2 regions of the Salinicoccus sp. ID82-1 genome follow, and region 2 is predicted to be linked to the other one. Evidence: riboswitches for the same ligand, from Rfam matches in the RefSeq annotation. Region 2 holds a riboswitch; the other holds the start of a gene.
What was found. A riboswitch is a leader RNA that binds a small molecule or an ion and turns the genes downstream of it on or off. The one in region 2 is predicted to bind S-adenosylmethionine.
Positions count from the first base shown of each region.

Region 1: linked by a shared signal. The riboswitch ahead of metK (methionine adenosyltransferase) and the one ahead of J4760_RS07405 (ATP-grasp domain-containing protein) in region 2 are both predicted to bind S-adenosylmethionine.

Region 1 is NZ_JAGFLY010000001.1:957,397-965,645, forward strand. Features, by position in the region: gene J4760_RS04950 (nuclease-related domain-containing protein) at 1-249, opposite strand, end outside; gene J4760_RS04955 (hypothetical protein) at 566-760, shown strand; gene metK (methionine adenosyltransferase) at 805-1,998, opposite strand; SAM riboswitch class I at 2,089-2,194, opposite strand; gene pckA (phosphoenolpyruvate carboxykinase (ATP)) at 2,345-3,925, shown strand; gene J4760_RS04970 (NUDIX domain-containing protein) at 3,973-4,431, opposite strand; gene yidD (membrane protein insertion efficiency factor YidD) at 4,507-4,746, shown strand; gene menE (o-succinylbenzoate--CoA ligase) at 4,755-6,152, opposite strand; gene menB (1,4-dihydroxy-2-naphthoyl-CoA synthase) at 6,203-7,021, opposite strand; gene menH (2-succinyl-6-hydroxy-2,4-cyclohexadiene-1-carboxylate synthase) at 7,025-7,810, opposite strand; gene menD (2-succinyl-5-enolpyruvyl-6-hydroxy-3-cyclohexene-1-carboxylic-acid synthase) at 7,800-8,249, opposite strand, start outside.
Region 2 is NZ_JAGFLY010000002.1:399,521-407,769, forward strand. Features, by position in the region: gene J4760_RS07375 (hypothetical protein) at 1-273, shown strand, start outside; gene J4760_RS07380 (ABC transporter permease) at 315-1,445, opposite strand; gene J4760_RS07385 (ABC transporter permease) at 1,432-2,490, opposite strand; gene J4760_RS07390 (ABC transporter ATP-binding protein) at 2,490-3,419, opposite strand; gene J4760_RS07395 (sensor histidine kinase) at 3,546-4,595, shown strand; gene J4760_RS07400 (response regulator transcription factor) at 4,573-5,172, shown strand; SAM riboswitch class I at 5,239-5,341, shown strand; gene J4760_RS07405 (ATP-grasp domain-containing protein) at 5,478-6,440, shown strand; partial or broken gene J4760_RS07410 (DUF2187 family protein) at 6,471-6,581, shown strand; gene J4760_RS07415 (protein-L-isoaspartate(D-aspartate) O-methyltransferase) at 6,843-7,424, opposite strand; gene J4760_RS07420 (VOC family protein) at 7,497-8,249, opposite strand, start outside.

The DNA.
Region 1 (8,249 bases), on a different contig from region 2:
GAGCAGTGTTGTTTCATCATGATATTTTTCATTCAGCGTGGATACTTCCTTTTTATGCTCCAGCCGCTGCGTTTCATTATCCGATTCATACTTTTCAACCAGATTTTCCTTTTCTTTTGCATAGTCCTTCTGAAGCGCATCGACTTTATTTCTATGCTTTAAATAATAGACCAGGAAAGCAATGGCAATAATGAGCAGCAGTGCAGCCAGTGCAATAAAAATCGGGTCTGTAAAGATTTCCGTATTCATGCCTTGTTTCAAATCCTTCCATATTAGAATAGCTGTTTTGCTTGAAGCTTTGTTCATTATATCAAAATAATATACATTTACGGTCAAAAACAAATAATTTGATGGAAATGTCCCCAAGCTTTTTCATTATTTTTTGTAAGCGCTATTTGGTACCACTTCCATTATTGTGATTTTTTTTGGTCTTAATTAAAATTTATAGGTTTCAGCATGTTTTATTATTTTTCGTATGGGTAATAAGTTATTAACTTGCTAGATAGATAGAGAGATAGCGAGTGTCATCAATTAACCTATAGTTAAAAAACTAGGAGGAATAATCATGGAACTCAAAAAGTATCTAATGGCAGGCGGCTTTGCTTCAGTGCTCGTACTCGGTGCATGTGGCGGAGGCGGTAGTGAAGAATCCACTGAAGAAGCAACTACAGAAGAAGGCACTATGGAAGAAGAGACAATGGAAGAGGAAACTACTGAAGAAATGACAATGGAAGAAGAGACATCTGAAGAGTCAGAGTAATTCTTATCCAATATAAAGTCCCGGACAAATGTCCGGGACTTTTTTTAGTTTACTTTGAGACTTGAGAGCGCCTCTTTCAATCGGGCTGCCTTATCCAGTCTTTCCCAGGGGAAATCATGGTCTTCTCTGCCGAAGTGGCCGTAGCTTGCAGTATTCTTATAGATTGGACGGCGCAGATCAAGCATCTCTATGATGCCGTCCGGAGATAGATTGAATGTTCTACGGATGACATTGACAATATCCGATTCCTTATAGTCTGAAGTACCGAAAGTATCCACGGATATGGACACAGGTTCACTGACTCCGATTGCATATGCAAGCTGTATTTCGCATGTGGAAGCAATTTCGGCTGCCACTATGTTTTTGGCAATATAACGTGCGGCATATGCTGCAGAACGGTCGACCTTGGTCGGGTCCTTGCCGCTGAAAGCACCACCGCCATGGCGGGCATAACCACCGTAGGTATCTACAATTATTTTCCTGCCGGTCAATCCTGCATCTCCTTGAGGTCCACCGATGACAAAACGCCCTGTCGGGTTGATGATATAGCGTGTATTTTCATCAAGAAGTTCTGCCGGCACCACTTCCTGGATGACGTGGGTGATCAGGTCCTCCTGGAGCGTCTTCGTTTCGACTTCTTCATGGTGCTGTGATGAAATGACGATGGTATCCACTCTTTTGACTGCATTATTTTCGTCATACTCAACAGTGACCTGCGTCTTCCCGTCCGGTCTCAAGTAGTCGATGATTCCATCTTTTCTGACCTGTGTCAGACGTCTTGATAATTTATGGGCCAATGAGATCGGCAGTGGCATCAGTTCCTCCGTTTCGTCGCAGGCGAAACCGAACATGAGCCCCTGGTCGCCGGCACCAGTTGAAACGGCTTCCGTCTCCCTTGTTTCGACAGCATTATTCACGCCTTGCGCAATATCCGAAGACTGTTCATCTATACCCGTCAATACGGACATCGTCTTGTAATCATAGCCGTATTTGGCACGGGTATATCCGATCTCCTTGACAGTCTCCCTCACTATTTTGGGGATATCGACGTAAGTATTTGTACTTATCTCTCCAACGATCATTGCCATACCAGTGTTGACAACTGTCTCACAGGCAACTCTTGCGTGCTGGTCCCCTTTTAGTATTTCATCCAGAATGGCGTCTGAAATCTGATCTGCAATCTTATCCGGATGTCCTTCCGTTACGGATTCGGAAGTGAAAAGTCTGCGTTCTGCCATTGAATATTTCTCCTTTATGATTATTAGCTATCTCCTGCTACCAAAAAATAAAGCCTTTTCTCAATAATACGAGAAAAGGCTTCGCTCTTCCCCTTATCGATCAGAATAACTTCTGCATCCTTTAGCACCTTTCTTTATAGAAAAGAGGTTGCTGGGCTTCGTCGGGTATGTTCCCTCCACCGGCTCTTGATAAGAGATAACTTCCCTATAATATACTATATGATTGCATTCAAATCAAGGCGATATTATTTTGTAAATATTATGTTACGACATTTATCAATGTGTTATACTAATTCGTGAAAGTATCATTTACTTTGCTAAATACATAAAAATGGGGGCAAAAATTATGACAAACCACTCAGAACTCATACAGAATCTGGTATCCAAAGAATCATCGCATTTCCAACTTTCTGTGTCTCAACTCGTCGAAAAATCCTTGAAAAGAAAAGAAGGCAAACTGACGGAAACAGGTGCTTTGCGTGCCGAGACAGGCAAGTACACCGGTCGCAGCCCCAAAGACCGTTTCATTGTCAAAGATGCAGTATCCGAGAACAAAGTGGACTGGGGAGAAGTCAATCAGCCGATTTCACAGGAAGTTTTCGATAACCTGTTCGAGAAGGTCATCGATCACCTTGGATCAAAGGAAGAAATCTTTGTTTTCAATGGCTATGCGGGTGCGGATGAGAAGACGCGTCTCAATCTCAGTGTAGTGAATGAGTTCAGCTGGCACAATATGTTTGCACGTACGATGTTCATCCGACCTGAAACGAAGGAAGAGGCGCTTGATATCGAATCACAGTTCACTATCGTATCTGCGCCGACTTTCAAAGCGGACCCATCGACTGACGGGACGGGATCGGAAGCTTTCATCATCGTTTCACTCGAGAAAGGCATCATACTGATCGGTGGTACCGAATATGCTGGTGAAATGAAGAAATCCATCTTCTCCATCATGAACTATCTCCTCCCCGAACAGGGTGTCATGAGCATGCACTGCTCCGCCAATGTTGGAGAAAACAAGGACGTCGCCCTTTTCTTCGGACTTTCCGGCACAGGCAAGACGACGCTTTCCGCCGATTCCCAAAGGGAACTCATAGGTGATGACGAGCACGGCTGGAATGAAGACGGGGTCTTCAATATCGAAGGCGGATGCTATGCAAAAACGATCAACCTTTCCCCCGAAAAGGAACCCGAAATCTTCAAAGCCATCAAATTCGGTTCTGTACTTGAAAATGTCGTCATGGATGAAGCAGGCGTACCGGACTATGATGATGGGTCGCTGACTGAGAATACACGTGCAGCCTACCCGATCGACCATATAGACAACGCACGCATACCATCCGTAGCCGGACACCCGACAACAATCATCTTCCTGACTGCAGATGCATTCGGTGTGCTCCCGCCGATTTCGAAGCTGACCAAAGAACAGGCGATGTACCACTTCCTGAGCGGATTCACATCGAAGCTTGCCGGTACGGAACGCGGAATCACGTCACCACAGCCTGTATTTTCAACATGCTTCGGCTCCCCTTTCCTACCACTGCATGCAACGACCTATGCAAACATGCTCGGCGATCTGATTGATGAGCATGGCGTGGATGTATATCTGGTCAACACCGGCTGGAGCGGTGGAGAATATGGTGTCGGCAAACGCATGGACCTTAAATATACACGTTCCATGGTAAGAAGAGCCATCAGTGGAGAACTCGCCCTCAATGCATTTGAAGAGGATTCCGTGTTCGGACTGAGCATTCCGGCTTTCGTTACCGGTGTCCCAAAGGAAATTCTGAACCCTCGCAATACATGGGTTTCCGAAGAAGCATATGACGAAAAAGCCCATAAATTGAAAGAATCATTCATAGAAAACTTCAAGAAGTTCGGAGCTGAATCCGAAGGCATTGCTGAAACAGGCGGCTTCAAACTCTAGATGAATAAAAATAATGCGCCGGATATCCTATTTGATATCCGGCGCATTTATTTGAAAAATTCGTCATTCCTGCTCATCTGATACAAGTAGTCGATGCAGGCATCATCCAGCAGGAAGCTTCTCCTGTCTTCCGGAATCTCCTCGATTGTCCTGTAGATGACCGGTCCGTGTGTTTCGCTGTATTCGCATATGAAGAATATATCCTTCACTTCAGCAAAGAATACAGCCTTAACAAATGGTTTTGCGTCATGCACAGTATACGCACCGATGTATTTGACTGCATCAAGGCTCGCGCCCGTCTCTTCGAACACTTCCCTGTGCAGCGCTTCCTCGGGACTTTCTCCTGCTTCGATCTTGCCGCCCGGGAACTCTATTCCGCGGGTTCTATGATCGGTCAGCAGATATTTTCCATCCATTCTGCAGATGCAGAGTATGTGACCAGGTGGTGCATCAGAGCCGAGTTCCAACGTGACCTTCCTGCCTTTATGGTCTTTGAATCGAAGCATGCTATCATCTCCAAATTTGCTTAAATCCAGTGTACCCTATATCATAATAGTATTAAATGCTGGAGCGGTGATTATATGAAAACAATCCTTCTATGGCTGATGCGCTTCTATCAGAAAGCGATCTCCCCCATGTTTCCACCGAGCTGCCGGTTCAATCCGACATGCTCCAACTACGGTATAGAAGCTGTACAGGAACATGGTGCCTTCAAGGGCGGCTATCTGGCAGCCAGGCGCATTCTTAAATGCCACCCATTCCATCCCGGCGGGTACGATCCTGTGCCTCTCAATCCGGACAATTATGAAAAGAAGCAGTGATCACCGAATCACTGTTTCTTTTTTGCATCGTAGACTTTCTGATTCTGTGCTCTTGAAACTTTACCGGTCGAGGTCATCACGATGCGCGGCATCCGGTGGATCTCTTTCGGCAGTTTATATCGTGCAAGAAGCCCGTTCAGATGACCCATGATGTCATCGTCTTCTATTGCCATTCCTGTCCTCTCTTCTATCAGCAGGATGGGCACTTCGCCCCACTTGGCGTCCTTCCTTTTAACAACCGCCGCATTCGAAATTGCCGGAATCATATTGACCGCATCCTCAATCTCTTTCGGATACACATTCTCGCCACCACTGATGATCAGATCCCTGCGCCGGTCCAGTATGTAAAGGTAGCCGTCCGCATCGATATATCCCATATCGCCTGTTCTGAAGTAGCCGTCCGACACCTCAATCTCTGCATTCAGATAGCCTTGTGTGATCGGTGCACCGCGTACAAGCAGTTCACCGTCATTGCTGTCATCGATCCTTATCTCGATGTTGTCGAGCGGCCGCCCGACCGTACCTTCCAAAATCTTCGGATCATCATGGGCAATGGAGACGATCTGCGAGCACGTTTCAGTCATGCCGAATGAATTGTATACCGGCAGCCCTGCATCAAGGGCAGCCCTCAGAACTTCCCTGGTCACTCCGGCACCTCCAAGCAGTACACCTTGCAGCTCATGAGCCGGCATCGGCCGGCCGAGCAGCCGATCGAGCATGACCGGCACCATGCTGGTGTGTGTCACCTTGTATTTTTCAACTGCATCCCACACTGAATCTTCGTGAAATTTCTCCACCAGTACCATCGTACATCCACGGATCACTGATCTCAAAAGTACCGAAAAGCCGGATATATGATAAATCGGATTGACGTTCATCCAGACGCTGCCCTCTGAATACCCGAAACGGTCTTCGCATCCGAGAGCGGAAGCATGATGATTGCCGAACGTCTGGGGAACGGCTTTCGCCCTGCCGGTCGTACCTGATGTAAACATGATCGATAGTATACTGTCACCTGAGACGACTGCGGGCTGACAAGGGACCGGGTCCCTATCCCATAGAGCTTCCACTCCGTAGACAGCATATCCTTCCAATTCAAGCGGTTCTGTCGCCACTACAGTGTCCACTCCGATATCATCGAGCTGCCGGGCGATTTCATGTTCCGTCAGCCGCGTATTGATCAGCACGATCTCGATGCCCGCCATTATGGCAGCATGGATGACATGCACTGCATCCATAGTATTTCCGATGAAAAGACCGACACGCTCCCTGTTCAAAGATGCCATATGCTCTTTGAGCTTCAAAGATTCATTATATAGTTGTGAAAAAGTCACCGTTTCACCATCAAAAATGATGGCCGGCTTATCCGGCACACGCTGTGCCTGGATCTGCAGCCAATTATACATAGTCTACTCCACCTTTAAAAAAGCCCATCTTCCGATGGGCTGATTAATGCTTATGGGAATCTCGGGAACTGGCCGAAATCAGGCTTTCTTTTTTCCTTGAATGCTTCTCTGCCCTCTTTAGCTTCGTCTGTCGTGTAATAGAGCAGTGTTGCATCTCCTGCCATCTGCTGAAGTCCTGCAAGGCCATCCGTATCAGCATTCATGCCCGCCTTCAGCATCCGCAGTGCAGTTGGAGAATGTGCCATCATCTCCTCGCACCATTTGACTGTTTCGTCTTCAAGCTCTTCGAGTGGAACAACAGTGTTGACGAGACCCATATCGAGCGCTTCTTCTGCATTGTACTGTCTGCACAAGTACCAGATTTCACGCGCCTTCTTATGTCCGACGATGCGTGCCAGGTAGCCCGCACCATAGCCGGCATCGAAAGAACCGACTTTAGGACCGGTCTGGCCGAAGCGTGCATTGTCTGCTGCAATTGTCAGGTCGCACACGACATGCAGAACATGTCCACCACCGATGGCATAGCCGGACACCATTGCCACAACGGGTTTAGGAATGACACGGATCAGCCTCTGCAGATCAAGTACGTTCAAACGCGGGATATTGTCCTCTCCGACGTAGCCGCCATGGCCACGCACTTTCTGGTCTCCACCGGAACAGAAGGCCATATCGCCTTCGCCCGCCAGAACGATGACAGCAACATTCTGATCATCTCTTGCTCTCATGAATGCATCAATCATTTCAGTGACGGTCTGCGGTGTGAATGCATTGCGCACTTCCGGACGATTGATCGTCACCTTTGCTATTCCATTATAGAACTCATATTTAATTTCTTTGTATTCTTTAAGCGTCTGCCATTCTCTTGACATACTTCATCCTCCTATTAAGAAATCTATCATTATTGTACCAAACTTTTCCGGAGATTCCATATGGACGTTATGTCCCGCTCCTTCGATAATCTCAAATCGTGCATCCGGCAACCGGTCTGCCATTGTCGCATTGATCGCTCTGAATTTCTCATCTCTTTCCCCGACTACAAGCAGAACAGGCATATTGATGTCGGGAAGCCTATCCCAGTACGCAGGCTGCACACCGGTGCCATACTTGAGCAGACTGTCCGCCACTTCCTTCGGTATCTGGGCAAGCCGGTTGGCCCGCTGTTCGGCGTGGAGTGTGTCAGACAGCTGCTTCTGGCTGTTAAAAAGCGGCAGTGTCTCCCACTCGTCAATAAAAGAACCATAGTCCCCATTGATGCGGTCCGCCCTTCTCCTGTCGGTCAACAGTCGGCTTTCCCGGTCCGATGAAGACGCGATTCCCGGCGAACTGCTCTCGAGTATGGCACGCTCCACCGATTCGGGATGATTGACAATAAAGGACAATGCCACCCTGCCGCCCATCGAATATCCCATGATATTCACTTTCGGGATGGAAAGCGCGTCCAGAATGGCCTGTATGCCGTCCCCAATCGTGTCCATCGTATAGTCGATGCCCACGCTCCGGGTACCTCCGAATCCAGGCAGATCGATTTTGAGCACATTGAAGTATGGTCCAGCGGCAACGGAAACATGCGCCATGCTCTCCATATCCGAAATAAAACCATGAAGGAGCAGAATGGTCCGCTCCTTGCCGTTGTCACTGTAATGATAATTAAATCTCAACGGATTTCACCACATCTTCAATCTGTCTGCTCAGCTTCTGATGAGAGTCGACGTTGACAGCCCTGTCCGTTTTTATTTCGATGATATTCCGGCCACCCTGATTCATCAGCTCATCCGTCACATCCTGGACCATTTCCGTACTTGTATAATTGAAACCGTATAGATCGGCGGCATGCTTGAAATCCAGATCGAGCGGTGTACCGAAGAGCCGTTCAAAGTAGTCCTTGTTCTCGCTCTGGGGCAGGAAACTGAATATGCCACCGCCATTATTGTTGAAGACGATGATGTTGATATCGATACCTTCCAGTTTGGACATGATCAGTCCGTTCATATCATGATAGAGCGCAATATCCCCGATGATCAGGGTAATCGGTGTTTTTACCGCCATGCCGAGCGCGGTGGAGACAACACCATCAATTCCATTAGCGCCTCTGTTTGC
Region 2 (8,249 bases):
GACCAGGTGATCTATACGCTTGAAGGACAGAGCAACGAAGTGTTTGAAACGTTCGAAGAACTGTTTGCAGTGGAATTCGGAAATATCGATACTTCAAAAGTGGAGAACGATGTAGAAATTGTTGTCGGCAAAGACGATTCACTCATCCAGTCGATCACTTATGAAGCGCAAGGTGAAGACGCGGAAGGTACATATGAACTCTCCGGAGATGTCGAGTTCACATCCTTCAATGATGTAGGTGAGATAGAATTGCCCGAAGCAGTACAACAGTAGAATGAACGCCCCTGGAGCAAAGCTCCAGGGGCGTTCATTGTCTATGAAGCGATTTTCTTCTTGTTCTCGAGAATCATCCCGATAATCAGGAATGCCGCTGTATAAAGGACGACAATCAATATCGGAAAGCTGCTGTCAGTCCATGAAATATCCGGTTCTGCGTAAATCTGGGTGAAATGGTAGAGCGGCAGGTAGTGTGCAATATTCTGAGCCGTCTCTCCCATGATTTCAAGCGGGACCATGATGCCGGACATGAAGGCCATGCCGATGGCAAGGAAGTTGGCGAGACCGTTTATGATGAACTTGTTCGTCGTCAGAGCTCCGATGACATAGTGGATGGACAAGGTGAATGATGTAATCAGCACAAGTGCAATGAACATCTTTACAAGCGGTATCCCTTCAAGATGTCCTGCTCTCAGCATGATGCCACCAGAAAGCATGAAACATACAACGAACAGTCCGATGACTGTCTGTGCCGAAATCATCTGGACCATCAGAGTCCGGGTCGGCATAGGGGAGACGTCGATACGCTGTCTCAGTTCTGTCGTATTGAACTCGGACATGACGTTGCCGACGATGATGAGCAGGAAAAGCATGATCCAGTAGCCTGCGAAGCTGATGAAGGTACTCATATAGCTGAAGTTGTTCTGGGAGGCGACATCCACAGACTCGTGAAGCTCTACGGGAACTCCATCCGCAAGGAGTGCGTTCATCTGTTCGATGTCCACTTCACTGGAAGTCGATTGTTCAGCGTCCAGGAAGATGAAATAGCGGTTCACAACGTTTTCAATCTGCAGATGAGCCATGCCCCTCTGATCGCTGATGACTTCGACAGCCGGTGCGGCATCGGCAAGCCGTTCTTCGAGATTGGAAGGTATTCGAATGATGCCGTCACTGATACCAAGAAATATCTCTTCTTCGAGTGCGCCAAGATCCGTACTGTCATCCACCACCTCCACAGTATTGTCCGAAGAGAGGTAGTCTATGAATCCTCTGCTGATTTCACTGCGGCTCTGGTCGATGACTTTCAGGTCGAGCGCTTCACTTTCATAAGTCTGACGGCCGCTGTTCTGTGAAAATCCGAATGCAAAGATGAAAAAGGCGGTCAGAAAAATCAGCATCAGGTACTTATACTTCCAGAAGTGGAGGAGTATGGATTTAAATACTGTCATATTGTTTCCTCCTCAATACAAGTAGTGTCACGCCAAAGAGCAGCAGTGCATATGCCAGGAGCAGACCGATTGTTGGCAGGTAGTCACTGTAGTTGCCGAGGAAGTTGATCCTGTACATCGTATCCGTCATTCTGGCAAGCGGGTTCAAGGTGTTCAGCCACGGCATATTTTCACCGATGATTGTTCTGATTTCGGGACCCATCAGCCCGGCCAGGAACGACAGAGTAATCATGAAGATGACTGCAAAGGTCGTTTTGATATTGGCATTGATGCCTGGAATCAGACCGATGAACAGTCCAAGGCCGATTCCGGTCATGTTGGCAATGAAAATCAACAGAAGGGTCGACCACAGCTCGGTGAAGAGCGACATCTGATAGAATATGGCGATGGCCGAGAGGACAACTGTATTGGATAGTACATTCAGCAGCAGAGAGCTGGCGACACTTGAAAAGAGGAATTTGTATTTGCTGTATGGGCTGGCTGAGAATCGTGCGCCCATCAGGCTCAAGTTCGGCTGCACTGTTGAAACGAATTCGATGGCCGAAAACATGCCGTAGATGGAGATCATGCTGATCAATGCATAGAACAGTACGGTTTCCGGTTCAGCATTCTGGCTGTTCGGAATGATGTACTCCTGATCATAGTCGAAATTTTGGAAAGGGATGCCGGACGCGCTGACATTCCTGATCTGATCCAGCACCGACTGGAGAATCGTCTGGTTGATGCCCGTCTCTGTCACGAGCAGTTCAAGTTCAGTGCTGCCATGCACGTAGCCGGCCATCTCGCCTGCTTTCATCCTGTCCACAGCCTCGCTTTCACCAAGCTCCGTGAGAACGATGAAATCGATGGTGCCGAGCACTTCCGTCACGGGATGCCCGGGTTCGATACCGACTTCTATGTCTTCGATTTCCGTACCACCCATACTCGATGTGGTCATTGTGAACAGTCCGCACATCAGGAGCGGATAGCATAAAGTCCAGAACCAGTAGCCGAAGTCCTTGAAATTGATACTGATCAAGTATCTGATCATGCGTAGAATCACCATCAGTCCCTCAGCTCCTTTCCTGTGAGTTCGAGAAAGATGTCACTCAGTGTCGACCGCTCACTTGAAAGCTCCGTATAGCTCATACCTCTTGATTCCATGAACTTGATGAGATCCGGCAGATTGTTCTCCTGCTTTTCAAAATGGATCAGGTAGTTTCCATTTCTTTTTGTCACCTTTACGACGTGGGGCAGCTCTTCAAGCTGTGCCTCGATTGTCTGATCTTCTGTAATGAAGCCGACTTCAATCCGTTCTTGCGTGGAGATTGTGTTCTGCAGCTCATGGACAGTACCGGAAGCAATATTACGACCGGAATCCATGATGACCATGCGGTCGCACAGCTGCTCGGCCTCTTCCAGGTAGTGGGTTGTATAGATGATGGTCGTTCCCTGGGCTTTCATTTTACGTATGCCTTCCAGTATGAAGTTTCTGCTCTGTGCGTCGACTGCGACCGTAGGCTCATCCATGAACAGAAGCGCCGGCTTATGCGCGATTCCACAGGCAATGTTGAGGCGTCGTTTCAGGCCGCCGCTCAACTTCTTTGGAACGAACTTGCGGTACTTGCCGAGATCCACAAACTCGATCGCCTCCTCAACAAGCACCTTGCGTTTCTTGCGGTCCGTCACATAGAGTCCACAGTAGAAGTCGATGTTCTCGTAGACATTCAGCTTGTCGAAGATGGCCAGCTCCTGGGGTACGATGCCGATTCGGCTTTTGACCGCATTGTTGTTCGGATGCACCTGCTGGCCGAATATCTCGATTTCTCCTTTGTCGAAAGTAAGTAGTGACAGCATGCAGTTGATTGCAGTCGTCTTGCCGCATCCATTCGGACCGAGCAGTCCGATGATTTCTCCTTCTTTTGCTGCAAAAGAAAAATGGTCCAGTGCGATCAGCTCATTATATCTTTTGACGACGTTCTCCATTCTGATCATGGCAATATCCCCCTGTATTGATTGATGCTTTCAGTTTATACTGTTATTAAGTTCTGCGTTAGTGTATAGAATAATGACTGCACATGACATCTGTCATGAATGGGGGTGGCTGGCCTGATAAATGTAATGGAAAAGATGGTTCTTTATTTTATTCTCACGGCGTACTACTTCATCACCATTGACGAGCCGAGCCTCGTGATCGCGCTGCTTGCCTTCATCCTGTTCTTCATTGTGGATGTGTTTGAATACCGCTACAGTGTGCTTGCCGTATCAGCAGTCTATCTGGTCTTCATCTTCGCAAGCACAGAGTGGATATTCTATATGCCGCTGTTCACACTGGTGGTCGCAGTAAGATATGGAGGTATTGCCTTCGCCACGCTGGTCCTCCTTTTCATCGAAGCGGAGGTCATCCTACTGATGATTGCACTCTTCGTCCTCTACATGAGCTATCTGAGGGCAAGGCTTGATTCATATGAAAGGGAGAACCGGAAAATAAGGGATCAGCTGACGAGCGACAACCTGCTGCTTAGACGGCAGCATAATGAACTGCTTAAAAATCACGAGAAGGATGTTCATATGGCGGGGCTTAATGAGCGCAACCGTATCGCACGGGAAATGCATGACGCGCTCGGCCACTCACTCAGTACAAGCATCCTGCTGATAGAATCCCTCCAATACATAAAGGATGAAGCAAAGATAAAGCAGTCTCTTCAACTGCTGCAGGAGCGTCTGAAGGGCGGCATGGACGATATACGGACAAGCATCCATCAGCTGTATGAAACCTCGATTGACCTTGAGGCAAGGATCAGTGACTACATCAAGGAGATGGACCGGTATCACATACGACTGAGATATGACGTCACTTCCGCTCTCGACCATGAAATGAAGATGGATATATTGAGCATCATCAAGGAATCGCTGACCAACATCAGAAAGCATTCGGATGCCGAGAACGTCAGAATCGCAATCAGGGAACAGAAGGATGTCATCATAATCTCCATTAAAGATGACGGGTCGGAACGTCCTGCAGTGAAGAAGGGGATGGGGTTGCTTGCCATGCAGGAAGTGGTCGGGAAGTACAACGGCATCTTCAATACATTCCATGAGGGCGGGTTTTCAATCCACATCACATTATATAAGGAGGGGGAGAGAGATGAACATAATCATAGTGGATGATGATGCACTGGTGGTCAGCGCTCTCAGTACCATTCTCGAAGGTTCCGGCTATACCGTTGCCGCAACGGGCCGTAGCGGGGAGGAGGCGATTGAGCTGTATAGACAGTATCAGCCCGATCTACTTATGACGGATATCAGAATGGATGGTGTAACAGGGCTGGAAGCGAGCCGAAAAATACTTGAGCAGTGGGCGGATGCCAATATTCTCCTGATCACGACTTTCAAAGATGATGCGTACATCCATGAAGCACTGAAGATCGGCTGCAAGGGGTATCTTTTGAAGGATAATTTCAAGGGCATTCTTCCTGCTATCCAGGCAGTCGCTTCCGGCAACATGGTATTTGACAGCGATATTGTAAAAAGCATGGCGACGAAATCCCATTTCAAGGCGATGGAGGCACTATCAAAGCGGGAGTGTGAAATACTGGAGCTTGTTGCAGAAGGACTCAGCAACAAGGAGATTTCAGAAAAACTGTACCTGAGCGAGGGGACGGTCAGGAACTACATTTCCCAGATGCTCAACAAACTCGAACTGCGCGACCGGACACAGCTCGTAGTGTATTATTATAGAAGCTGAACTATTGACAGATAATTCTTTCTGCTTTATCATATCCATTAACCTACTAATTTAATATGAATTTAATTCTTATCCAGAGAAGCTGAGGGAGATGGCCCTATGACGCTTCGGCAGCGGGTTCTTTGAACACTGTGCCAATTCCATCAGGTGCACGCCTGGAAGATGAGAAGAGATGAATTGCAGGAAGCTCTTTTCTTATCCGAAAAGGGCTTCTATTTTTATAGATGGTTAAGCGGTTGCGGAACAGGTGATGGAAAGGATAGAGTTGCGAGCAGTAGGAGATAGACAAAGCAGGAGGAATGACTATGGCTAAAATATATGTACTGCATGAAAATCCGGAATGGACAGAACATCTTTTCAGACGTCTCGATGAACTGGGGCTGCCCTATGAGGACTGGCAGCTGTCTCAAGGTACGGTGGATCTGACAGCCACACCGCCTGAAGGCATCTTCTACAACAGGATGAGTGCCTCGTCACATACACGCGGCAACCGCTATGCACCTGAACTTTCCAATGCTGTATTGGCATGGCTTGAGCATCATGGTCGTACGGTCATCAATGGCAGCCGGGCACTTCAGCTTGAGGTGAGCAAGGTGCTGCAGTACCTGGAACTCGAGGAGCATGGTGTAAAGACACCGAAAACCGTCGCTGCAGTCGGAAAGGACCAGATACTTGAAGCTGCAAGGCAGTTCGAAGGTCAGTCCTTCATCACAAAGCACAACCGTGCTGGAAAGGGTCTTGGTGTCCAGCTGTTCGATTCCATCGAGGTACTCGAAAGATATGTAGAGAGTGATGCGTTCGAGGCGCCGGTCGATGGCGTGACGCTGCTCCAGGACTACATCAAGTCTCCGGAATCCTTCATTACGCGCTGTGAGTTTGTTGGCGGTGAATTTGTCTATGCCGTCCGTGTCGATACGTCGGAAGGGTTTGAACTATGCCCTGCAGATACATGCTCGATCGAGGATCTGTTCTGCCCGGCAGACAGTGCACCTGCCGAGACGCCGAAGTTCAGAATCGTCCAGGACTTCGACCACCCTGTACTCGAGAAATACAGGCAGGTCCTGAAATCCAATGACATCCAGGTCGCAGGCATCGAATTCATCCAGGATGAGGCAGGAAACATCTACACTTACGATATCAATACGAATACAAACTATAACAGCGATGCAGAAGCGGAAGCGGGCCAGTTCGGCATGCTTGAACTTGCAAAGTTCCTGAAAAGCGAGCTTGAAGCGGTGACAAAGACATCGGTTTCTGCATCGAAATAATCGATGGCAGTTAAAAACCTCATCCACAGAATGAGGTTTGAGGAAGTAGAAATAAGAGCAGCGAAAGTCGGAAATATCGTGGAATTTGATGATATGAGAGGCAAAGTCGAGAAAGTGAATGAAAACTCGGTCATCGTCAATGGCGTTTCAGGTTTGTTGGGGGTGGGCGAGTGGGAATGAGGTTGGCCCTCCAACTTGCCATGGCACCGCCCGCGATGGTGAATTAATCTCCTAACTTGCCATGGCACCGCCTACGATGGTGAGTTGATGCCATCACCCCACCCCACCCCGCCCAATCCCAAAAAAAAGACTGAAGACATGTCATTTTATAATGACTTTGTCTACAGTCTATAACCTCATCCACAGGATGAGGTTTGCTTTTATCCACTTGCTACAAAGCCCTCAGGCCTTGTCGTCCTTCATTCCGACAAATCTTACCTGCTCGATGGATGAAGTCCGAATTTTGCCATGTGGATCCTTTTCGACCAGCTGGAGGTCCTGGGCGAAAGTATCACCGATGGGAATGATCATCTTTCCACCGGGTGAGAGCTGACGGACGAGGGCAGCGGGGAGTTCCTTGGCGGCCGCAGTCACCATGATCCGGTCATAGGGCGCATGTTCCTCCCAGCCGAGATTGCCATCACCATAGTGGAAGTGGATATTGGAAAATCCCTCTGCCGCCAGTTTTTCTTTGGCACTTTCATGAAGTGCTCTGATTCTTTCAACGGTATACACTTCATTTGAAAACTTGGCGAGAAGTGCTGTCTGGAAGCCGGAGCCGGTTCCGATCTCAAGCACCCTTTGGTCTGTTCCAAGCTCGAGGCGGATGGTCATTGCAAGTACGAGGGAAGGCTGGGATATCGTCTGACCATGACCGATGGAGAAAGGCATATCCATTTCCGCCTGTTCCTTATGCCGGTCCATAAACCTGCTGCGGTCGAGTGTCTGAAAAAATGCTGTAATTTCTTTGGCATCATATTTCATGAGTCTCACCTTCCTTTTTAAGTGGCTACCCTGAAAAACGACAAACAATACAGTCGGGCATTTCAATCTCCATCATCTGATCGGAATCAGATATGTTTCAATGAAGTCGCGCTGCTCTTCGAATTTTGGTGGCAGGGACAGATTCTCTCCCAGTGATTCCACAGGTTCATCAACATCGAAGCCTGGACCGTCCGTGGAGATTTCGACTGTAATATTGCCCACCGTAGTAATATAGAGTGCTTTGAAGTAGTGACGGTCGACGATGCCGGAATTCCGCCAGTTTTCCTGATCGACCTTCTGCTTCATTTCAAGCAGGGCATCCTCATCATCCACACGCAGGGAGAAATGATGGACACTGCCATAGCCTTCCTTTTCCAGCTGGCTGTTACGCTGTTCGATGACATACACGCTGCCGTTGCCGACGTTGACTACAGCTTCAGTAGCATCATCATCGAATTCACCTTCAACCCGACCTCCGAGCAGTTCCAGAAACTGGACCATCGGCTTGATGTACTGCACGGTCACTTCGACGGCACCGATGGAAGTGATGGCATACTCATTGGGTATTTCGGGATGGTCATTCGGCGTAGTGTGTTCATCACTCTGTTCGACAATCAGCGCAAGCCGCTGCCTTTCGTTATCTTCGAATTTCATGATGGTCCTGCCAAACTGCTCGATGATGCCTTCATGATAGACGCCTTCATCCGCAAAGCGTTCCTTGAAGAATTCGAGTGCCTCTCTCGTCGGTACCCGGAAATAGGTTCTCGAGATGCTGTTGGTGCCAGACTGGTACTGCGGTGCATTCACGATTTCAAAGAATGTGAT